DNA from 3 places in the Caldalkalibacillus salinus genome. Region 1 is predicted to be linked to each of the others. Evidence: riboswitches for the same ligand, from Rfam matches in the RefSeq annotation. Region 1 holds a riboswitch; each other region holds the start of a gene.
The links. Region 1 has a riboswitch for lysine ahead of dapA (4-hydroxy-tetrahydrodipicolinate synthase). Riboswitches for the same ligand answer to the same signal wherever they lie in the genome.

Region 1 (8,250 bases):
CAATAGACAAAATAGACACAGGATTTAGATTTGTGAGAGGTTCGGTTTCTTCTACAAGCTTCTTAATTTCTTTGTGAATTGGTTTAGTATCTTCTAAGCTAAGTGCTTCATTCAAATAACATAACATTTCATGAAGTTGTTGCATAATCGGAAATACATCAAACATTTCTTCAGCTAACTCAGGGTTATCTCGCCAGTTCATTCCTTTGTAAGTATTTTGAGAAACTTTTTGACCAGCTCCAAAGCATTCGTAGATAGTACATCCACGAAACCCTTTACTCCTAAGATCCTGATGAATTTTACAACGATAATCTATTTGTAGGTTTTCACATGGACTACCTCCATCTTTGTCATATGCAAAATCAGTAGATTTAGAGTATGGCAAAGCCACACAGCACAATCCAAAACAATTTTCACAGTCAGACCGTAAATTGCTTTGGTTATCGTTAATCATTATTTGTTTAGTCAATAAATACACTTCCTTTAAATGAGAAATATCTGGTATTATACAATAGCTTATATTAATACTTTCAGTACAGCCTACTTAATTGCGGACATGGACGGCCGCCCATTTTCGCCGAATTTAATATAACGTTTTGTATTTCTGACGTCCAGGCGGCTTAAGGCACGAAGTGCCGGGTCGAAGACTTAGCCGACTGGATGTGTCCGCTGAATATGCATCCCTGCTATCTGAATTCACGTCTTCGAATCTTGCTACTTTCATTGCTTCGGTCGGATCGAGGATCAGCAAAGCTGACCGCAGCAGAAATATGGTGTTATAGGATGTCAGCGACTTCTATGAAATGCCTAACACTATCGGTTTTCTACAACTATTGCACCCGCTAGTGAAAATAAATTTTAGAGAAAAATTACAATAAATAATAATCCCATACCTATAAGAAACCCGCCAATTATCTCATAATTGTCAAGTAAGAAGAAGAATTTACTTTTGTTGTTAAAATCGTATGAAACCATCCTTTTTCTTAACCAAAATCCAAAAAGAAGAGTAAAAAGGAGTCCAAAAAGAAGTAACATTGGAGTATTTTTTATATAAGTTCCACTTTCCAAATTTCACACCTACCCGTAAATAATTTTTTAATTATTCTTCATCTTTAAATTAAATTACCCAATAAAGCAAGCCGCTACTTAAACTATTCTACCTCGTTAGTTGATTATTATAATTATCTAACATTACAATTAATGGTTTCTGGGGTTTAATTTTTCTCGCTGATTTCCTATAACGTCTCCGCATCTACGAACCCTCACTGGCTTAAGGCGGCAGCCGGGCGCGACTGCGCTTAGCCAGTGCAGGGTTGGCTGACTGACTCCACTTCACCGAAATGCCTCGGGCAGACCAAGGACGGCAGTCCGCAGCGTAGATGCGTTGTTATCGGATGTCAGCGCTTTCTTCGAATGACTTTCAAATTCATTTAGTAGCCCCTAGATTCTAAGTAGTCTTTAATTTTTACTGACGTATTTAACCACGTTTTATTGTTATGTCTGCCATAATTAAAAAAGCCATGTTCCATGTCTTCATAGGTCTCGAGGGTAATATCGTTCCCCTTCTCTCTCATCAACTTTATAAATTCTATGTTTTGGTGAAACAGATCATCCTTAGTTCCTACCAACCACAATGTTTGAGGCAAACATTTTTTTACATTATGTATAGGAGAATACTCGTTTGCTTTCTGTAATAGTTCTGGATAACGTCTTTTCATAATATCAATTCCGTCCATGCCAGCTCCGAAAACAACTAATGTATTTGGCAAATGATCAGTTTGTTTTTCATTTTCATCATCATCGATTGAATCAAACATAATAGAAGAAACAGCAATATAACCTCCTGCCGAAGCACCACAGACAATTATCTTATTGGAATCAATCCTCATTTCACTAGAATGTTCTCTAACCCAACGAACCGCCGACTTCACATCGCAAATAGCTTGAACTGGTGTAAACCCTGCGTCACTACCGTTGCGGTAATCAACACAAATTGCAACATAATTATGCTTGGAAAAAAAACGAGCCTGATGTTGGAATTGTACAGGGGTTATCGGATCCTTCTTGAAACTACCTCCATTAAAAAAAAGTATTACTGGTTTATTTTCATTAGTATCAGATTCAGGTTCGAAAATATACAGTAGTAAATCACGATCTCCAATTGCTTTATATATTTGTTTTTTAGTTGGATAATCAAACTTATAATTTTTCAATACTTATCCCCCTATCTTTCTACCTTGCACATTAGTAATTGCGCTGATTTCCTATAACATCTTTTTCCCGACATGTGTCGTATTAACTTACTTAACTAGAGTTATTTACGGCAGGTGTAGTAAATCATAATATCTCCCGATTACAAACTTAATGAATGTCTACTTCCTAGTCATATTCATATTATTCTTCTTGCACTGAACGCACTGAACACTATCAGACTATTCCATTATCGCACCAATATATCCCAATTATATCATCAATGTGGAATAACTTAACCCTTTTCATGGTCTGATTCAATCCTATAAACTGATTCTAGGAACCCATAAAAAAGCTCCCTCTCAGCTCCCCCTCTTCAGGCCATATTTTTCTAGATTACGCTAAGAAAAAGACTTTAGGGTAGATAAAGCAGATCAGTCATATTGCATTACTTTGTTCTCTCATACAAAGAGCAAAAGAAACGGTTAGACCATCTAGACGTACCCCCAATATGGACAGGAGATAAACGAAAGTTTTGTATATAGATTATCTTGTTTTATATAGCCAGCCATTTGAATATAGCTTCGCTTGTTTGTATAACCAAAGGCATATTCATAAGTGTGGGATGAGGCTCCTACTCATAGACTGTAGGAATAAACCAATGACATTAGAAATAAAGATGTGAAAAGGACTTGCAACTCTCATCAACTTTTGATATGTTACAGGTAATTCAATATTTTTCTTACTTCAGTTATCATGATGAGGTGAGGATAGAGGAGCAGTTATCATCAGTACACAATGTTGAGGATAATGAGAATCCGATGAAGATTGTGGAAAGGGTTAGTTGCCGAAGCTGAGAGAATCTCATGATCTCAAAGCTGGTTCTGCTATTGAACAAATACAGAACTGTCATATAGGGGACTATATGGAGGGCTATCTTAGCACTAGAGCAATTATTTGAAAGTATTGTATCTAATGCAACAACGATACCCTCGTTGTTGCTTTTTTACGTCTTACTTTCAATCATACAGGCCGCCTCCTATTACCTCTCAATACTCAAAAAATTTAACGTAAAGGTGTGAGGTTAACGATGAATTTTGGCCAAGTACTTACTGCAATGGTAACGCCGTTTAACAACAATGGAGATATAGACTTTAATGCGACAAAAACACTCGTCAATTACCTTATTAACCATGGATCTGATGGCTTAGTGGTTGCTGGTACAACGGGAGAATCGCCTACTTTAACCACGGAAGAGAAGATCGCGCTCATACAGTATGTGGTTGAAGTGGTAGACGGTAGAGTCCCTGTGATTGCCGGGACCGGTTCCAATCATACACGAGCATCCGTCGCCTTAACCCAACAAGTGGAAACGTTAGGTGTCGACGGTGTAATGCTGGTTACACCGTATTATAATAAACCTTCTCAAGAAGGCTTATATCAGCATTTTAGTACGATCGCGCAATCCACATCCTTGCCAGTGATGCTTTATAACGTGCCTGGTCGAAGCGTGGTGAACATGTCTGTAGACACTGTGGTGAGACTGTCTCAAATCGAGAATATCGTATCGATTAAAGAAGCGAGCGGTGATCTAGACGCGATGGCAGAGATCATCAGTCAAACACCAAGCCACTTCACTTTATACAGTGGCGATGATAGCCTGACACTGCCTGTTCTTTCAATCGGAGGTACAGGTGTCATATCCGTCGCTTCTCATATTGCCGGTCTTGAAATGCAAGAGATGGTAAATCAGTATAAAAAAGGTGAGGTGGACCGCGCTGCTTACGCTCATCGTCATCTTTTGCCATTAATGAAAGCCTTGTTTGCTGCACCAAGTCCGTCACCTGTGAAGTCAGCCTTAAACATGCGTGGTATCTCGGTAGGAGACGTTCGCTTACCGATGCTGCCATTGGATCATGAACAAGAAATAGCCTTACATGAAACGTTACAAAATACGTTACTGTCTATCAATGTGGAAGAAGCGGTGTGAAGATAAATCAGATTGAGCCACTCATCTAAAATGAAGCTAACAACATAAATTTAAAACCAAACGTGTATGAGTTGCGCCCGTTAACTCCCATGACAAACAATTACAAAAAAGACTTCTTAACCAAAAAACACATGAAGAGGACGCTTAACCCTCTTTCATGTGTTTTATTTTGCCCTGTTCTCTCATCTATCGTCGGTTTAGGACAACTATGGTTATGACATTTACGACACATGACCTTCATTATGATACGTGACTTCCGTATTCTTGCTGACAATGGTGCTTAAGCCTTCTTTATAATAAGGCATAAGGCCATCCGTCTCGTGGACATCGATCCATTGCACATCACTGATTTCCTCTGGTCTTGTGATCTCTATCTCTCCACCGACAATCTCTCCCCGGAACGTGACAAAAATGGCATGGTGCTGGCTTTTTTCTAGCATTGCTTCATTGACGGCGACAACGCCATATACCTCAATATCTAGGCCTGTTTCCTCCTTCGCTTCTCTCACCGCCGCTTGTTCTAGTGTTTCTCCGATTTCAACGGCACCGCCAGGTAATGTCCACTCGTCGCGCCCTTTATTCTTGACCATCAAGAGCTTTGTTTTTGTTTCGTCCGTTAATAAGGTGTAAACAACGTCTATTCTTTGCACTGTATGTCTCTCCTCTTCACTTTTCCCCTATTCTATCATATGGCTTACACTTTAATAGAGTCACTTTAATAATAAGCGTATGGTGAAAAATGCCCCTTTTAATAGAGTATCTCTTTGTGTCTAGATAAGCGGCTCCTAATGGTCCTAGCTATGCCCTGATTTCCTGTCTCATGAAATTGACATAGGAGATGCCGAAACAGATGACAGTCGCTGCCACCAAGCCTGTAACTTGGGGCCAGATGAGTAACAAACTTTGTCCGAGTGGTAAAGGACTCGGTATCGCACCCACCACTTGTTCCATCGATAATGGGCCCAGTGTACGTATCTGGGGCGTTAAAAGAATCGTGGTAATCTCGCTGAACAGGTAGTTTGGGTTTAAGCGAGATAAGTTTTGCACGAACATGGCGCTTTCAGAGGCGCTACCCGGTGTTAAATTCTGATCGGGCATAGCGGCATTTCCCACCATTCCCACGATCATGGAGAAAAAGATACTGAAAAACAACCACACGGCGATACTAGCCAAGGCAGACGTTGCCGCTTGTTTGAACCGTACTGAGAAAAATATGGCAAGGTTCAGCCAGAAGCCGATATAGACGACGCTGAGACATAAGAAGGCGATGACTCTCCAGAACTCATCCCATGTCGGGGGCAAACCAATAGATAGGATAGCGGTCCCCATAACCAAGAGACCCAGAGAAAAAATGAGGATACTAATGACGATTAACGTCGCCACAAATTTGGCATTCAACAGGTAGTCTCTAGGAATAGGCTGTGAAACGATCCGACTTAACGTCCCACGGTTTCTCTCCGCATTTATAGCGTCGAAGCCTAAGCCGATGCCGAGTAAGGGGCCTAGGAAACTAATAAAAGTGATAAACGGGGGCAACACCCCGTTAGGATCAGAAATGGTAAAGATATTCAAGAACAAGTAGGCGTTTGACGAGTCGAGATCAGCTGCGACGTCACGAATATTAGTTAAAGCCGTGTACAGTGAAGCCAAACAAGTCAAGATGATAATCCCGAACAGGATGATAAACCGCCAGCTTCGAAATTGGTCCTCCATTTCTTTGCGGACGATCACCCAGAATAGTGCAGGAGTGTGGGCAGACGAAGCCTCATGAGTGTCGTCTTGCCTTTTTACGTTCAAACGTTGTCCTCCTATCCCTTCCTTTAAACGATTTTGCCACTGTTCATAGATTGCTTTGAGCTGCATGTGTGACCTCACCCTCTCCTTCAAAGTAAAGCCTGTATATATCATCTAGGTCATGCTCCCGCGTGTGTAGGCTGTGTAGCGATTGCCCGGATTGTATAATCTTAGAGGCTATCTCGTGGGCGTTGTCTTCCTCACTTTTAATCAGTAAAGTGTGATCTGCCTGTATGTCAACCGACATCACCTTAGATAAGCCTCTCAATGAGGCGAGTAAGTCTTCGGTGACGTTTGACACTTGTGCCTCGATCGTGATGCCTTCCCTTGCTAACAACTGCTTAGACAAAGCCTGTATATTACCTTGGGCCAGAAGCTTTCCTTCTACAAATAGCCCCACACGGTCACATATCTGTTGTACTTGATGCAGGTGGTGAGATGAAAGTAACACGGTAATCCCCTGCTGTTGACTGAGGTTTCTGATCAGATAGAGTAACTCCTGGACACCTTGGGGGTCTATCCCTAGCGTGGGTTCGTCCAGGATAATCACTTCAGGGGCTTTGATGAGTACATCGGCCAGGCCGAGGCGTTGCTTCATCCCTCTAGAGTATTGACCAGCTTTTTGATCCTTTGCCTCTTCTAAACCAACTTGGGATAGTAATGCACTCGCTTTATCCGTTGCGGTCTTTCTAGATTGACCGTTAAGCATGGCGGTGTAGATCAGGTTTTCCAGCCCAGTCCGATCTTCATAAAATCCGACCGAATCTGGCAGGTAGCCCACCCTTTTTTTAACTTGAATGGGCTCCCGGGTGGCATCTAGTCCGCATACCTTCACCACACCGTGTGTCGGTTCGCTTAAGCCGAGCATCATAAGAATGGTCGTTGATTTTCCTGCGCCATTCGGACCTAATAGACCGAACACCTCGCCTTTTTCTATCGTTAAGTTAAGTTGATTCACAACCGCTCTCTCATCATATTTTTTGGTTAACCCTTGAAGTTCAATAATAGGTGCTTTGACTGTATTCTTAACTGATCCTTTAGCGGATACAGATGCTTTAGCAGATTCATTAACATTTTCATTAATAGAATCTTTAACAGTCTCTTGGACAGATGCTTTTGTAGACACTCCAACAGGGTCTTTGTTCGTCTCTTTCATCATGCCTACCTCCTACCATACTGACGCATTAAGTAGTAAACCCCGGCGATAACAGCCCCAATGATCAAGACGCCAATGACTCCCCATAACATAGAGGTTTCTACAGTCATTCTGAAATCCGCACTTGATGAAGCTTCTGGTGTATTAGCGGTCATCGATACGACATAGTCCCCAGCGATGGCGTTGTCGCCTGCTGTGATCGTGGCTCGCACGGTCTCAGACTCCCCTGGTTCTAATATGTTAATCGTACTCGGTTCAAATTCAACTGCCCAATTGGGGGGCTGATTGCCTTCCAGTGTGATGTCACTCAAAGGGACAGTACCAGAATTAGACACGAGCAGTTCAACGACTTTATCCCGTCCGGCGACGATATCTTCACTCAGCTTACCATCGGGTGTGGTTAACTCGATCTCGTATTTGCCACTCACCACCGCTTCTAACGTGAGTTCAGAGCTCGTTCCACTTGTTGAAGCGGCAATTGGAACCTCGTACTCACCCGCCTCGATATTCTGTGGTGGACTTAAAACCACACTGATGTCCTGTGTCGCGTTCGATTCAACGGTCACGGAGGTGACACTACTGCCATCCACTTGGAAGTTGACGTCCCATCCACGCGGCGCGTTTGCTTTTAAAGCATAATGTTGTTCCTGTGCTGTACGGTTTCTGAGGCTAACATCATATGAAAAAGTGGCATCCGCATGTCCTTCCATGTTCGTTTGTTCTGAGGTGAGTTCTGTTTTAAACGTCCCTTTCTCCGTGACAGTCACAGTCGCTGGTAACGTTGTGGTCAGGCCGCTTGTACTACTGGCGAGAACATTGAAAGCATATGCCCCTTTGTCCACCTCTAAAGGTACGTCAAGATTGATTGAGAAACTCTCCGAATCGTTTGGCTTAATAGATAATTGCTGTAATTGCCAACCACCCGATGTGAGTTCATACTGCCAATCCTGTGGTAAATTTTCTACATCAAAAGACACTTGTTGGACGTTATTCGTATTGTTAATGATCTCAAACTGATAATTAATTGATTCCCCAGGCGTGACTGATATCCCTGTATAGGATGTGTACAAAGTTAATCCAGTTGCCGCCATTGAGGTTGGTGTGAACTGAAATAACGACA
Region 2 (8,250 bases), on a different contig from region 1:
TGAAAATGAATGGGAAGTGATGCGACAGGATATATTTCCAGAATTTGAGGAAAAGCACAACGTGACCATTAATGCTGTCCAATCCGAAGCTGCGGATGTGGTGGATCAATTGCGTGGCCAAATTGAAGCCGATAGAGTGACATACGACCTGATTACGCAGGATGTGAATGACCTCTATGGTTTAGTAGACGGTGATATGATGGATGATCTCACAGATCAGAAAGAGAACATTCCTGACGAAGTAATTGAAGCCATGATAGACGTTTCTACTTTTGATGACAAACTATTATTTTTACCCTATAGACCCAACGTTGAAATCACCTACTACAATGAAAAGGTGTTTGACGAATACGATATAACGCCACCTCAATCGTGGGAAGACTTGCTAGAGGTAGCGAAGACGTTTCATGCTGAAGAGGACATTGGCCGAGTCGCCGTCAAAGCCAATTTAGAAATCGATCACGTGCTACACCTGTTTAACTTTATTCGTGCCGGTGGAGGAGACCCTTACGTCCTTAACGATGAGGGCAGTGTACGCGCTTATGAATTTTTACAAGAATTATATCCCTATCTAGCGCCTGATAGTCGTACCGCTACTTGGAATACAATGAACACTTATCTTGCAAATGAATCGGTCTACCTAGGACAAAATTGGCCCTTTGGTGTGAATGTGATCGTTGAAGAAGGTGGCAAAGAAGAAATCAAAGCGTATAGCGGATGGGCAGGACCCGCCGGAGAGTCACACACCCTAGGTGGTGAAGTGATCGGCATACCAAAAGGAGCCCCAAATAAAGCATTGGCCTTAGAATTTGCCCAATATCTCATGTCAAAAGAGGTCCAAGAAACTTTAGTGAGCAAACTAGGCTGGCCCTCCGTCCGCACTGATGCTTACGGTCAAGTTGAAGCGTGGCAACAACCGTACTTTGATGCTGTAAACGAAGCATTGCAATCCTCGGAACCAAGAGGAAATGTCCCATATTGGCCCGAAGTCGAAAAGGCCATCCTAGGGGCCTTCCAGGACATCGTCATCGATGGGCAAGAGGCTCAAACCACCCTTGACCGCTACGCCGAAACAATCGAGCAAGCACGTCAATAAAGATGACCAAGTGCCGCTTCCTAACGATGGAATCCTTTGGGCGAAGCTCGAGTGAAGGAGTAGGCGTCTATGCCCGGAAGTCAAAAGATCAGGTACCCCTACGGCGTCACATTTGGGCGAAGCTCGAGTGATAGAGTAGGGGTGCATGAGCCCCCTAAAGTAGCCTGAACTCCTGCGCTGCCTATACAGACACTCGAGGGAAGCCCCACACGCCTGACAGTAAAATTAAACCAAAGCGTACACCTCCCCACGTTCTTGGGAATGATGTATAATACATATATCATGCCTAGATCTGTGGGAGGTGTATTTTTTTGACACAGATCAAAGAGAAACTGACGTTGCTACCCGCTCAACCCGGTGTTTATCTGATGAAAGATAGCCAAGACAACATCATTTATGTCGGTAAAGCAAAAAACTTAAAGAACAGAGTACGTTCCTATTTTACAGGCAGTCACGACGGGAAAACACAAAAGCTTGTTAGTGAAATAACGGATTTTGAATATATTATCACCTCAAGTAATATCGAAGCACTTCTACTAGAATGCAACCTGATTAAGAAGCACGACCCGCGCTACAATGTGATGCTGAAGGATGACAAAACATACCCGTACATTAAACTAACCAATGAAGAGCATCCCCGCCTAGAGATCACACGTAAGGTACAGAAAGATAAAGCTAAGTATTTCGGTCCATATCCTAATGTCGGTTCAGCCAATGAGACCAAGAAACTGTTAGATCGTCTGTATCCCTTAAGGAAATGTAAAACTTTACCGGACCGCGTGTGTTTGTACTACCATATGGATCAGTGCTTAGCCCCTTGTGAGTTCCACGTTGAACAAGACACGTACGAGGACATGACCCAGCAAATTAATCGGTTTTTAAATGGCGGCCATAAAGCGATGGTTAAAGAGCTAGAAGAAAAAATGCATGAGGCGTCAGAGGAACTTAATTTTGAGCGAGCCAAAGAACTTCGTGATCTGATTCAGCATATTAACCAGGTGATGCAAAAGCAAAGCATTACGCTCACAGACCAAGTGGACCGAGACGTCTTTGGCTTTCATGTCGATAAAGGATGGATTTGTGTTCAAGTGTTTTTTGTGAGACAAGGCAAGCTGATTGAACGAGACGTGTCCCTCTTTCCATTTTATAGCGGTGATGTAGGGGAAGAGATGATGTCATTCATTGGTCAATTTTATATGGAAAAAGAACATGTCCTACCTAAAGAAATTCTGATTTCAGAGGAAGTAGACCAGGAGCTCCTCGCACAATGGTTAGATATTAAAGTCCATACGCCAAAACGAGGCATCAAGAAAGAATTACTACAGATGGCACAATCTAACGCCCAAAACTCGCTAAAGGAAAAATTTGAACTTATCGAGCGAAACGAGGAACGAACGATAAAAGCAGTTGAAAGATTAGGTCATGCACTAGGGGTCGGACCCGCTCGCCGCATCGAAGCATTTGATAACTCTAATATTCAAGGGACGGATCCTGTGTCCGCTATGGTCGTTTTCATCGATGGTAAACCTGCTAAGAATGAATACCGAAAATATAAAATACGAACCGTAGAAGGCCCTGACGATTACGAATCAATGAGAGAAGTCGTTCGTCGCAGGTATGTCCGCTTATTAAAAGAAAAGCAAACATTGCCTGATCTGATTATGATCGACGGGGGAAAAGGGCAAATTGGGGCTGCACAAGACGTTCTCGAGAATGAACTAGGCCTCTATATCCCAGTATGTGGTTTGGCCAAAGATGAAAAGCATCGAAGCTCTCAATTATTATATGGCCATCCACCAGAGCCGGTTTCAATGAAACGAGACAGTCAAGAGTTCTACCTCTTACAACGGATCCAGGACGAAGTCCATCGCTTCGCTATCACGTTCCACCGCAAAACCCGTTCCAAATCACTGATACAATCAGCCTTAGATGACATTCCAGGCGTGGGACCCAAGCGTAAAAAGACATTGTTACGACACTTTGGTTCAATGAAGAAAATGAGAGAAGCATCAGTAGACGACTTTAAAGAAATCGGGATAGGAGAGCAATTAGCCCGAACGATTGTTGAATATCTCCAAGAGAAAGCAAAGTCGTAATGCTACGTCTGATATACGATAAAATGCAGACGATACAGTCGTTATTCGGCTGTTGAGAACCCATGGGATGTTTGATACAATTACAAACAATTAAAACATCATAACCTCATCAAACAACTCAATCACATTGAGGAGTGTTAGGGGAGCGGTGATCAAGAGTACGTACCTAGAGAAGTTGGGCCTTCTATGAAGGGTATTGAAAGGGTGATCCGCCGAAGTCTCATTATAGCTCAACGTAATGAGGACTGGCGTCGCATTGAATAAATGCAACGCTGTCACCTATACAGGTGGAGGACTATCACGTTGCATTGAGGTGAACATTCGTTAGATCACCATGTTTACTCGCAACAACAAAAAGTTCTCTCTTTGTTGTTGCTTTTTTATTGGTCTTAACGATATGGGCAAGGTCTAGTAAGATCAAAAAAGATGAATGTGTCTAAATTAAGGAGATGGAGAGCATTGAGTATCATCGTTCAGAAGTTTGGCGGAACATCTGTAGGAACGATCGAAAAAATTCAGCACGTTGCTCAAAAAGTGAAAAAAGAAGTGGATCAGGGAAACCAGCTTGTTGTGGTGGTATCAGCAATGGGAAAATCCACTGATCAGCTAGTGGATATGGCCAATCAGCTGACGCCAAATCCGGCGGCACGAGAGATGGATATGCTTTTAACGACGGGTGAACAGGTCACCATATCACTGCTAGCGATGGCGTTACATCAACTTGGCTTAGACGCCACCTCGATGACAGGGTGGCAAGCAGGCATTCAAACCGAAAGTGTTCATGGCAGTGCCAGAGTCCAAGATATCGAGATTGGAAAGGTTCAGAATAAATTGTCTAAGGGGAGCGTTGTTGTCGTTGCCGGCTTCCAAGGTGTAAGCCAGGATGGACAAATTACAACCCTTGGAAGAGGGGGTTCAGATACGACGGCTGTCGCTCTAGCAGCAGCGCTAAAGGCTGAACGTTGTGACATATTCACAGATGTCACCGGTGTTTATACCGCAGACCCAAGAGTTGTACCGAAAGCAAGCAAACTTGAGCAAATTAGCTATGATGAAATGTTAGAGCTAGCTAATCTTGGTGCAGGGGTTTTGCACCCGAGAGCAGTTGAATGTGCCAAGAATAACGATGTTTATCTGACAGTTAGATCGACGTTTAGTGAGGAAGAAGGAACGTTAGTGAAGGAGGAAGTGACAGTGGAGGACGGTATTATTGTACATGGTGTAGCCCATGATGAAGAGATGACGAAGGTGACTGTAAGAGGAATGAAGAAAGAAATTGGGGCCTTATCCCGAGTGTTTAAAACACTCGCAAGCAAACAAATCAACGTCGATATTATTATCAACCAAAGCATGTATGATACGGATATCACCAATATTGCCTTTTCAATCGATAGTGAGGATCTTGAAGCGACGCTACATGTCCTCGAGGACAATAAAGAGTCACTAGGATATGAAGATATTATTTATGAAGAAAATTTAGCTAAGGTATCTATTGTTGGAGCAGGCATGATCTCGAACCCGGGTGTAGCGGCAGACATGTTTGATAGCCTTAGTCGTGAGGAAATCGAAATTAAGATGGTCTCAACATCCGAAATTAAAGTGTCATGTGTTGTACCAGCTGCTAATATGGTAAAAGCAGTGCAAGTCCTACACAACACTTTTAATCTAGATAAAGTAGAAGAAACGGAAAAAGTAAACGCTTAATTTGAAGATAAAAAGGGGGAGCTGATTAGCTTTCCCCTTTTTCTTGTAGATAGATGGTGAACTGTACCCCTTGATTTTCTTGACTAATGAATGCTTTGAACTCACCTTCAGTCTGCTTGTTTTCAATTTGAGCAATGGCCTCTGTGAGAAAGCCACACTCTAGTGCAAAAGTAGACTGGTTTTGGTCAACCTGTCGGCTTGCGAAAAATGGAGACTCTAACGTGTAACGATAGATATGGGAAGAGGAATGAACTTTTTCTAGATACCCCCACCCCATTTCTAAGAAAAGGTCGCGACACTGTTCAAATGTGTGGATTCGAAGGTGCTCGGCTAGGTTCTTACCAGCCCAATATAGAATGGCACTTTGGTGTTCTCCCGTTATTTCTTTCATGACATGTTCGCGGAGTATATGGTAACCATAAAGTGGTACGGCCTGCCCTTTCATTTTTAGAAATTTTGTATCTGCTGAAGCGGAATGAGCTTTTTTTTCACTAATCAAGTGCGTAGCACCCCTTTCTCTTCTTGTATGGACAAGAGACTTAATTCAGATATATGCGCAAAAATCTCTTGATATACGTCAAGGATTTAACCATACTAGGAAGAGACCATGTGCCCTAGATGGGCGAACGTTGGAGGCAGACATGAAACTGAATCAATTTCTTACACCATTTCGCATTATCATATTGAGTTATTTCATTTTAATTCTAATTTCATCCATACTGCTCTATTTACCTTTTTCACAACAACCTGGCGCGGCATTATCATTTAGCGAGGCTTTTTTCACCGCAGCTAGCGCAATCAGTGTGACCGGTTTAATCGTGGTGAATACACCTGAGACTTTTAGCCCGATAGGCATCATCATATTATCCGTTATTATTCAACTCGGTGGTATTGGTATTATGACCCTCGGTACCTTTGTGTGGATGATTATGGGTAAAAAGATAGTCCTATCACAACGCATGTTGATCATGGTCGATCAGAACCAGGTTAACCTAGCGGGGCTCGTAAATTTGATGAAAAATATCCTTGGAATTGCGATACTCATTGAATTAATCGGGGCCATGATTTTGGGGACCTATTATTTAAATTATTTTGATGTATGGTATGAGGCCTATTATCAAGGGGCGTTTGCTAGCTTAACAGCCTTTACGAACGCTGGATTTGACATAACCGGAAATTCTCTTATTCCATTTGCTCATGACTATTTTGTTCAACTGGTAACGATCCTTTTGATCTTAGCCGGTGCAATTGGATTTCCAGTTTTAGTGGAATTAAGAGAGTATTTCAGTGGCAAGCATGAAAAATATCGTTTTTCATTATTCACAAAAATAACCGTCTCTACTTACATGTTTTTACTCGTTTTTGGGACTGTATCTATTTGGCTGTTAGAACGAGGGCAACACTATGCAGGTATGGTTTGGCATGAACAGCTATTCTTTTCCTTGTTTAACTCGGTTACTGCTAGAAGCGCTGGGTTAGCTACCATGGACATCACCTATTATAGCATCCCTACATTGCTGCTCATTTCTGGCCTCATGATTGTCGGTGCAAGTCCTTCCAGTGTGGGAGGAGGGATCCGTACGACAACACTCGCTGTGATGTTTCTAACAATACGCTCTTTTGCTTTAGGAAAAAAGGACGTCAAAGTGTTTGGTCGGGAACTCCATGATGAAGATATTAGAAAATCTTTTATTGTCCTTTCGGTGTTTATTTTTATACTGTTCACTTCAATTATCCTGATTAGCTCCATTGAGCGTGATTCAGGCTTAGAGTTAATGGCGATTATCTTTGAGGTGAGCTCGGCCTTTGGAACTTGTGGCTTGTCTATGGGTATTACGTCAGAATTGTCTACGCTAAGTCAGTTTATACTTGTGCTACTCATGTTCATCGGTAGAATTGGACTGGTCGCGCTACTCTTCTCCATGAAGCGGGCAGATACTAAGACGCATTATCATTACCCTGTGGAAAGAGTCATTATAGGTTAAGCTTAATGCCAACAGCCATCGATAAAAAGTAAAAGCAAAGGTGCTGAGTCATCAAGCACCTTTGCCTCTATAGATGATACCGTTTTCTTGACGCTTCCGGGCTAAGGGGGTAAAATAAAATTTGGTACAAAATAACGTGTCATATTTAGACATGAGACTTTTTGAAAAGTCGAAAAAGTGGATAGGAATGCTAGACTGCAACAATGTGTGTTCAAAAATTGAAGGGGGGGACCGGTGTGGCCACTACGCACTATTTTAACCGTAAGCTTCATTCGTTATTAGGAGTCATTCCAGTCGGATTTTTCCTAGTACAACATCTTTTTATTAATCATTTCATTCTTTACGGGGCTGACTCGTTTAATAGAGCAGCGCATTTTATGGAAAGCCTTCCATTTAGGATTTTCCTAGAAACGTTTTTTATTTATTTACCATTGCTATATCATGCCATTTATGGCCTTTATATCGCTTTTCAAGCTAGAAATAATGTGACTGATTACGGTTACTTTAGAAATGTGATGTTCATGCTACAGCGTGCCACAGGTGTCATACTTATCATCTTTATCGCATGGCACGTATGGGAAACGAGAGTTGCAGCAGCATTTGGGGCCCAAGTAAACGCTCAAATGATGATTGATATTCTCGGTAGTCCATTTATGATCGCATTCTACATTATTGGTGTGGCAGCAGCAGCGTTTCACTTTGCTAACGGCATGTGGTCTTTCTGTGTAACATGGGGTATTACAGTCGGACCTAAGGCACAACGTATCTCTACATACGTTTGGATGGCCTTATTCTTAGTATTAACGTTTGGTGGCATTTTAATCGTACTTGAATTCGCATCATTATCATAATCGGAGGGGTGAGTTAATTTGAGTAAAGGTAAAATCATCGTAGTAGGTGGTGGGCTCGCTGGTTTAATGGCCACGGTAAAAGCAGCCGAAGCGGGTGTTCCAGTCGACTTAATTTCCCTTGTACCTGTAAAACGTTCTCACTCCGTATGTGCACAAGGCGGAATTAACGGTGCAGTTAACACAAAAGGGGAGGGAGATTCTCCTTGGGAGCACTTTGATGATACAGTATATGGTGGAGATTTTCTAGCAAACCAACCTCCAGTAAAAGCGATGTGTGATGCAGCACCTGGCATCATTCATTTAATGGACCGAATGGGGGTTATGTTTAACCGTACTTCTGAAGGTTTACTAGATTTTAGACGCTTTGGTGGTACGCGACACCATCGAACGGCGTTTGCGGGTGCGACGACAGGACAACAACTATTATACGCCCTAGATGAGCAAGTACGTCGTCATGAAGTGAGAGGACTAGTGAATAAATACGAAGGCTGGGAATTCCTTTCTGCTATTATTGACGA
Region 3 (8,250 bases), on a different contig from region 1:
CATGACACCTAAAATGACAAGCATAAACACCGTGGCATCAACCAAGGTCAGGATGCCAAAACCAGCGGTGAGTGAGATCGCTTTAAGGTCATTAGTGGCTCTGGCCATGAGATCTCCTGTACGATACGTTTCATAAAATTTAGGGGTCATTTGCAGCAGATGACGCATGAATTGTGATCGCATTAAACGCTCGACAAGAAAAGCCCCGCCAAACAATTGGTACATCCAAACGTATGTGACGGTATAACTGACCACGATCAGTCCACCATAAAATAATAATATTTCTGTCAGACGATCCCAGGTCATGAGACCGAATTGAATATCGTCGATGGCCGTTCCAATAATCATAGGTGGCAAGACCTCAACGAAACTGACTAATATAAGCAGGGACACAGCGATGGTATATCTCTTTTTATAGCGTTTAAAGAACCATCCTAATTTTTTGAATACAGTGAACATAAGAGGGTCACTCCTTCAGTAAGTTTGTACATGGATTCATTCGTTCAACTTGGGCTAGAGATACTGCTTCATCACTGACTTGATCCTCTAGAATTGATGTCACAGCATGCGATCTTTTTGTTTTCGACCTTACAGCATGTAATCTCCTGAAAATAACAAAACACGACACCTATGTGCCGTGTTTTCTCAGCTCTGTGAACCATCCTTAAGCTTCTGTTACAATCAGATCAGCTTCTGTTGCAGTCAGATCAGCTTTGATGAAGGTCATTTAACAAAGAAAAAGCAGGCACATGACGTGACCTGCTTAATGGTATGTATCTTAACACTGTTGGTGTTAGATTTGGTAGATGTAGATGGCTAGCGTTCGAACCTGAGGTGCATAAACGGGAGGATTAAGCCAGCCCATATGTTCTCGTGTTCAAAACTCGCGTTCATCATGTATCATAGATACCATGCGGGTCACATGCGTATGAAATTGTTGCCGTTGTGAGTCTCCAGTGCACTGGCGTTGAAGCATGAATGGATTAGCAATGATATTCAAACGCATGTTAGCCCCTCCTTTATGGTTCTATCACATTTATAATTTAAATTTACTTTCACATTTACAACTTATCATCAAACTTACCTTCTGTCTTTGTGCTACTAAATTGTATAATTTTAGCATTAAAATTGTCAACACTTTTTTTTACACTTCGTTACAGCTGTTGAAACGCCTATTCTCCTTATTCCCGACGGAAGTTACCCATGACCTCCATCGTTTGGCTAACACTCACAAACGCATTAGGATCTATGCTTTTGATTAACGGGCGTACAACCGCCAATTCATAACGTGAAATGACTGTATAGAGTACTTCTCTTTGTTCCTTTGAATACGCCCCTCGTCCTTCAATGACCGTAATACCGCGGAACAATTTAGATAGCAGCTCTGTCCGAAGTTCCTCACCTTTGCTCGTGACCACCATGAGATTCAGTTTTATATGTCGGGTGTGAATACGATCAATCACTAACCCTGTAATGTAGATGGAAGCCAAGGTGTACAAAGCTAATTCCCAAGAGAATATAAAGCCTGATACGACAACCACAATACTATTTAAAGCGAATATAATGCCACCTAATGGCATATCACGTTTTTTAATGAGCAGTAAGCCGATCACATCAAAGCCACCAGTCGAGCCATAAAAACGAACAATAAGGCCAATCCCAACGCCTGCTATAATACCACCAAAAACAGAAGAAAGGAGTGCATCCTCTGTGACCTTGACCACAGGTATATATTGCATGGATACAGCCGTGACCAACACAGAGAAAAGACTGTTACCGATGAACGTTTTTCCCACTTTGGTCCATCCTAGAATAAGAATCGGGATATTGAGGAGTACAATCCAAATACCTGCATTAAGGGGCGTAATCAGACCCAGAATCATGGCGAAACCTGTGACGCCTCCTGTAAATACTTCATGCGGAAGGAGAAAAACATTAAAAGCGAACCCTACAATAATGGATGCTACTAAAATAATAAGAAGTCGATACACGTTGTTTAACATTTCCTTTTTCACCCCAATTTGAGCAGACTAGGCTCTTATTCTTTATATATCCCTAAACTATTCTTTTTACGCATATTTTTTAGTCCCCTATTTAAAAGTATCCTATAAATGACCATAAAAAAAAGACAGTAAGAGGCAGGTGTGCACATACTACAACCTCTTACTGTAACAAAGAAGACTAAATTAATCTATCTTTATTTATCTTTTGCGATTGAATCTTTTTATGCCATTGCAATTGAATCTTTTTATGCGGCTGTCGCTTTTAATTTTGCCTTTAGAATGTAAACGACGACCGCCATACTGAGTAATGTGGCTACAATCCCAGCCAATGCACTGCCAGTAAAGCCTAAGGCTAGATAGCCAATAAACGTCGTAGCGGCAGCCATTAAAGCGTAAGGTAACTGTGTCATCACATGATCAATATGGTGACTCCCTGCACCTGTTGAAGACAAAATCGTCGTATCCGATATTGGAGAACAGTGATCTCCGAATATCGCTCCCGCTAATACAGCAGCTAGCATGGGTAGTAACAACTGAACATCTACAACCACCGCCATTTCACCTGCAATTGGGAGTAACATACCGAATGTACCCCAAGACGTCCCTGTTGAGAACGCCATAATACCAGAGATAAGAAAGACGAGGGCTGGGAGCAACATCACTGGAATGTTACCGTCAATAATGCTCGCCAAATATGCGCCAGTCTTCAGTGCACCAATGATCTCTATGATCGTCCAAGCAAAGACGAGAATATAAATGGCGGGTAACATGGACTTAATCCCGGCCCATAAACCGGCTATTAGATCCTTAAAAGCGGCGACGCTGAAATGATGGACGCCATATAAACGGATGGACGTCAGCAGTACGGCCACACCTAAACCAATGAGTCCTCCGTATACGAGGGCCGCAGCCACATCCGTATTTACAAATATACTCAGAAGGGTCACGTTGCCTTCTGTACCTTGTATTCCTGTCGTGATCATGAAGAATACTGTAGCCACGACGAGGGTTATTATAGGCATGATCAGGTCTCGCGTTTTTCCGTGATGACCCTGCTTCAGGGCTTCATCGTCCTGATGCCCAGGGACAGCCCCTTTAGACGTATCAAGCACCTCACCCGATGCCTCAGCACGTTCCTCATGTTCTTTCATCGGGCCAACATCAAGTCTATACATGATAACAGCAAATACAAGCACGAGGGCAGAAAGCGCATATAAATTCATGGGTATCATGTACATAAAAGCTTGTAACGCCTCATACTGCGTAATGCCATGATGAGTCAATATACCGGCAATAATGGTAATGATATACGCGCCCCAACTAGAAACGGGTGCGATCACACACATCGGCGCAGCCGTAGAATCCACAAGGTAGGCAAGCTTTGCTCTAGATACACGATGGCGATCCGTCAGCGGTCGACTCACATTACCAACGAGCAAGCTGTTAAAATAATCATCGATAAATATAATGACACCTAGGATAGCTGAGCTCAGCTGTGCCCCTTTCTTTGTCTTCACTTTGCTTTGCGCCCATTCACCAAACGCTCGGCTTCCTCCGGAAAGCGCAATGAGTGCAGCCATCATACCGAGTAAGAGTAAAAATAAAATAATGTAAAATTCCCAGCTGTTCAATTGCCACGTATCTTCTTCAAATACGACAAAAATACCTCTCACAATGTCAAAAACATAAACAACACTATTAACTATCCAATCATAAAGTCCACCAAACGAAGCGAGATCTCCTTCAGTACCGTTAATCATGAGCGTCCCGACAACAATACCCAGACCTAGGGATATGAGTACTCTTCTCGTGATCACAACCATGAGTAAAGCTAGGAGTGGTGGAATTAAAGAATAAATTGTTCCTTCCATGCTTCTCATTTCCTCCTCTTTTAATCCACTATGCAATGAGGAAATGCCCATTTCAACGAACACTCTTAAGTACGACAAACGCAAATCTATCACTGCTCGTAAAAAAAAAGGCAATGACAGGAATCTCCTATCATTGCCTTTATGGACAATGCTTATCCCCATCACAAATGGTGTAGTTCTCCACAACCGTCTTAGGTGTGACAGTGTTACACTTCTTCAGTATAACCCCAGCAATAGGCATGTTGACGCATCCCTAAAGCTTCGGCGGAAGTCCCTTTCACCTGTAATCATGGTTGTCATTCTCCTACAGGATACTGATGATAATCCGCGCCTCTACCTCATCTGTGAATGATGAGGCACAACATGTATATTTTATACTATTGCAAAGCGCTTTCTATTATAACAATATTGGCATGAATGTGGCAACAGTGAATTTGACGCTCGTAAACACTTAAAATTTACCATTAATTCTACGACTCTAGGGTTGATGTCGACGTGCAAAATCGACAAATCGAAACTTATCTGTTCGATGTCGGGATTCTGTATATTGGATCAGGCTCGTATCTTCTAGATAAACGAAGCTTCGTACAACGACTACTTGGTCATGTCCATCGACATCTAGATAGCATTGATCCTCTTCAGTTACGGACTCTACAACAATTTCTTTTTTGGCAAAGCTAATCTGTAAACGTAAATCCTTTTCCAAATATTCGTAAATGGAGTCTGCACATATCTCTTCTGTTAGAGAAGGGACATGCTTTTGTAGTAGATAATCTTTATCGAGAATGATCTTCTCTCCATTAATCTCACGTGAACGGACCACTTCCCAGATGCGATCCTGTTGCGTTAAGGACGGGTGGTTGATTAACGTATCGTTAGGCTTATCTAAATGGAGTTGATGGACGATCGTTCGGGGCTTGTCTCCCATCTTTTGAGCCAGCTCCTTAAAGCTGACAACACCGGAGATAGGAAAATCTAATTTACTCAGACCTAGAACGATCGACCCTTTTCCTCTGACTTTTTGAATGTAGCCGTTTTGAGAAAGTAAATTAAGAGCCTTTCGCACCGTTTCTCGTGAGGTGCAATACTGCTCGCATAAAGCGTTTTCTGAAGGAAGCTTTGAATCAGGTTTGTATTTCGCATCCTTAATCTCATCAACAATATCTTGATATATGGTTAAATATTTATTTTGCATAGCATCACCTGACTTCATTTTAGCATGAAGGGCTTAAGTGATAAACGATAGACTCATAAGGTCTTAAATGTACACGATCATACGTTTCAGACGAATCTTTGTAATTGGATATGAGGATGTTGGCCTCATATTGCTGAAGAGAAACTGGACATTCAAATGTCACATCGGTACCGTAAAAATTGTTGACGACTAACAGTTTCTCCCCTTCTCCATGGCGAACGTAGGCAAAAATTTGATCATGATCGTCTAAGATCAATTCATAGCGTCCGTACGTGATGATATCGTATTCCTTCCTTAGTTGAATGAGCTTCTGGTAGTGATAGAATATGGAATCCTCATCCTCAAGGGCTTGAGCCGCATTGACCTCGGCCACATTATCGGCTGTGGAAATCCAAGGCGTACCTGTTGTAAATCCTGCGTGTGGACGATGATCCCATTGCACAGGCGTACGTGAATTGTCTCTAGATTTCTTTTTCAAAGCTTGTAGAATGGCTTGTTCATCCCAGCCCTCTGCTTTTTTCATCTTATACATGTTAAGCGACTCAACATCACGGTACTGATCAATCGAATCGAACTTGGGATCGGTCATGCCGAACTCTTCACCTTGGTAAATGTAAGGCGTGCCCTGCATCATATGAATAGTCGTGGCTAGCATCTTAGCCGACTGACGATGATACGTCTCATCGTCACCATAGCGTGAGACCACACGTGGCTGGTCATGATTACACCAAAAGAGGGCATTCCATCCGCCACCCTCATGCATGCCGACCTGCCATTTGGTGAGGATATCCTTCAACGCTTGAAAATCAAAATCGACGACAGACCACTTTTCACCATTCAAATAATCGACCTTCAGATGATGGAAGTTGAAGGTCATATCCAGCTCTTCTCGTTCCGGATCCGTATACTTAATACAGTGATCGATCGTCGTAGACGACATTTCCCCCACTGTCATGCTTTCATATTGGGAGAACACTTTCTGGTTCATTTCATGCATAAACTCATGGACTCTAGGACCATCAGTATAAAACTTTCTTCCGTCTCCAGGGGGAACGGAACCATCATCGTCAGGAAAGTCCTGATTTTTGGAGATGAGGTTAATGACATCTAAACGAAAGCCGTCAACTCCCTTTTTAAACCAAAAGTGCATCATATCATAAACATGCTCTCTTAGCGTTGGATTTTCCCAATTCAAGTCTGCTTGTGTGACGTCGAATAGATGAAGATAATACTGCCCTGTATGCTCATCGTATTCCCAAGCCGAACCTCCAAATTTGGATTCCCAATTTGTTGGGACATCAGTTGGCGCGTTGTCGTCTCCTGACCCCTGTTGTTTACTCGGCTTATCGCCATCCGTTTCCGCTTGGATCGCGGTTTGACCATCCTTCCAAATATAAAAGTCACGATAAGGATTGTCTTTAGATTGGGCGGCCTGTTTGAACCATTCATGTTCAGTTGAAGTGTGGTTCACGGCGATATCCATAATAACGCTTAAACCACGCTGATGAGCTTCTTCTAGCAGCTGTTCGAAATCCTCCATCGTGCCATACTCTTCATGTATATCGTAATAATCACTGATATCATACCCGTTATCCCTTTGAGGGGAGGCGTAGATCGGCGTTAACCAGATCACATCGACCCCCAGTTTTTCGAGATAGTCCAGTTTGGCTATAATCCCTTGAATGTCACCAACACCGTTTCCTGTTGTATCGTTGAAGCTTTTCGGATAGATCTGATAAACGACAGATCTTTTCCACCATGGTTCGTTCATCATTTGTTTTTATTCACCTTTTCTTTGCTTGTATTTCCCGTATATGACGGTTAAGACGAATGGTACGACGATGACGACGCCCATACCGATAAAGAAGGAAAGCCAGAATTCGGGGAAGATAGATAAGAATCCTGGAATGCCCCCAACGCCAATAGACGTTGCTCTAACCCCTTGGTACGTGATATAAAGACCAGCGATGGCAGAACCTACCATAGCAAAGATGAACGGGTATTTAAAGCGAAGGTTCACCCCGAACATCGCGGGTTCTGTAATGCCGAGATACGCAGAAATAGCTGAGGTAAAGGAGAGACCTTTTACATTTTCATCCTTTGATGCAAACATCATGGCTAACGCTGCTGAACCTTGTGCAATATTAGACAGCGCGAGCATTGGCCACAAGAATGTTGCCCCTGTAGACGCGATCAGTTGTAAATCCACCGCTAAGAAGGTATGGTGCATCCCTGTCACAACGAGGAGTGCGTATAAACCACCGTAGATCAGTCCCCCTAAGGCAGGAATGGCTTCAAATACGCCGACGAAAGCTGACGTAATCATGTTCCCGATGGCAAAGGTGACTGGCCCTACCACTATAAACGCTAAGACCCCTGCAAGGAGTAACGTAATCGGTGCGACCACTAATAATTTAAACGCATCGGCCACGCGTTTGTTAAGGAAGCCTTCAATACGTGCCAAAATATAAGCTGAAATTAAGACTGGTAGAACTTGCCCTTGGTAACCAAGCTTTTGCACTTCAAATCCGAAGATGTTCCAGACGGGCACATTTCCCTCGTTAATCGCTTCAGCATAATCCCAAGCATTCATCAATGCTGGGTGAACGAGCATGAGCCCTAGTACAATACCGAGTAATTCACTTCCGCCAAACCGGCGTACAGCTGACCACCCAATCAGCGCGGGTAAGAAAACAAAAGCTGTATTGGCAATTAAATTAATCATGTCTGCCGGATCGTTCCACTGTGGGTAAGCATCCACGATCGACATCTCATCAAAGAAAATTCCCGGTCCTGTAAGTATATTATTAATCCCCATTAATAAACCGGCTGTCACGATCGCAGGCAGAATGGGAATGAAAATATCCGCAAGCGTTTTAATCGCGCGTTGTAATGGGTTGAGCTTCTTCTCTGCCTCATCCTTAATGTCTTGCTTCGTAGATGCTCCTATTCCCGTTTGTTCCACGAGCGCCTTATAAACTTTATCAACTGTTCCTTGTCCGATAACGACTTGGAACTGACCGTTACTAGAGAAAGCGCCCTTAACAGCATCGACTTGTTCGAGTGCTTCTTGGTCCACCTGATCTTCATCAACTAAGGCGAATCTCAAGCGTGTGACACAATGGGTCGCTTTTGAGATGTTCTCTTTTCCACCGACTGCTTTTATAATCTGTTCGGTAGA

Region 2: linked by a shared signal. The riboswitch ahead of JKM87_RS10345 (aspartate kinase) and the one ahead of dapA (4-hydroxy-tetrahydrodipicolinate synthase) in region 1 are both predicted to bind lysine.
Region 3: linked by a shared signal. The riboswitch ahead of JKM87_RS11405 (Na+/H+ antiporter NhaC family protein) and the one ahead of dapA (4-hydroxy-tetrahydrodipicolinate synthase) in region 1 are both predicted to bind lysine.

The regions. Positions count from the first base shown of each region.
Region 1 covers NZ_JAERVL010000008.1:765-9,014, forward strand. The annotation lists gene JKM87_RS07900 (pentapeptide repeat-containing protein) at 1-454, opposite strand, end outside; gene JKM87_RS07905 (alpha/beta hydrolase) at 1,431-2,213, opposite strand; lysine riboswitch at 2,954-3,134, shown strand; gene dapA (4-hydroxy-tetrahydrodipicolinate synthase) at 3,281-4,180, shown strand; gene JKM87_RS07915 (NUDIX domain-containing protein) at 4,402-4,830, opposite strand; gene JKM87_RS07920 (ABC transporter permease) at 4,979-6,043, opposite strand; gene JKM87_RS07925 (ABC transporter ATP-binding protein) at 6,021-7,130, opposite strand; gene JKM87_RS07930 (COG1470 family protein) at 7,136-8,250, opposite strand, start outside.
Region 2 covers NZ_JAERVL010000015.1:155,093-163,342, reverse strand. The annotation lists gene JKM87_RS10355 (sugar ABC transporter substrate-binding protein) at 1-1,096, shown strand, start outside; gene uvrC (excinuclease ABC subunit UvrC) at 1,408-3,192, shown strand; lysine riboswitch at 3,323-3,498, shown strand; gene JKM87_RS10345 (aspartate kinase) at 3,652-4,896, shown strand; gene JKM87_RS10340 (DUF2507 domain-containing protein) at 4,922-5,395, opposite strand; gene JKM87_RS10335 (TrkH family potassium uptake protein) at 5,538-6,881, shown strand; gene JKM87_RS10330 (succinate dehydrogenase cytochrome b558 subunit) at 7,118-7,732, shown strand; gene sdhA (succinate dehydrogenase flavoprotein subunit) at 7,751-8,250, shown strand, end outside.
Region 3 covers NZ_JAERVL010000017.1:100,778-109,027, forward strand. The annotation lists gene JKM87_RS11395 (ABC transporter ATP-binding protein) at 1-459, opposite strand, end outside; gene JKM87_RS18085 (hypothetical protein) at 878-1,006, opposite strand; gene JKM87_RS11400 (YitT family protein) at 1,182-2,003, opposite strand; gene JKM87_RS11405 (Na+/H+ antiporter NhaC family protein) at 2,249-3,874, opposite strand; lysine riboswitch at 4,040-4,218, opposite strand; gene treR (trehalose operon repressor) at 4,353-5,069, opposite strand; gene JKM87_RS11415 (alpha,alpha-phosphotrehalase) at 5,089-6,840, opposite strand; gene treP (PTS system trehalose-specific EIIBC component) at 6,850-8,250, opposite strand, start outside.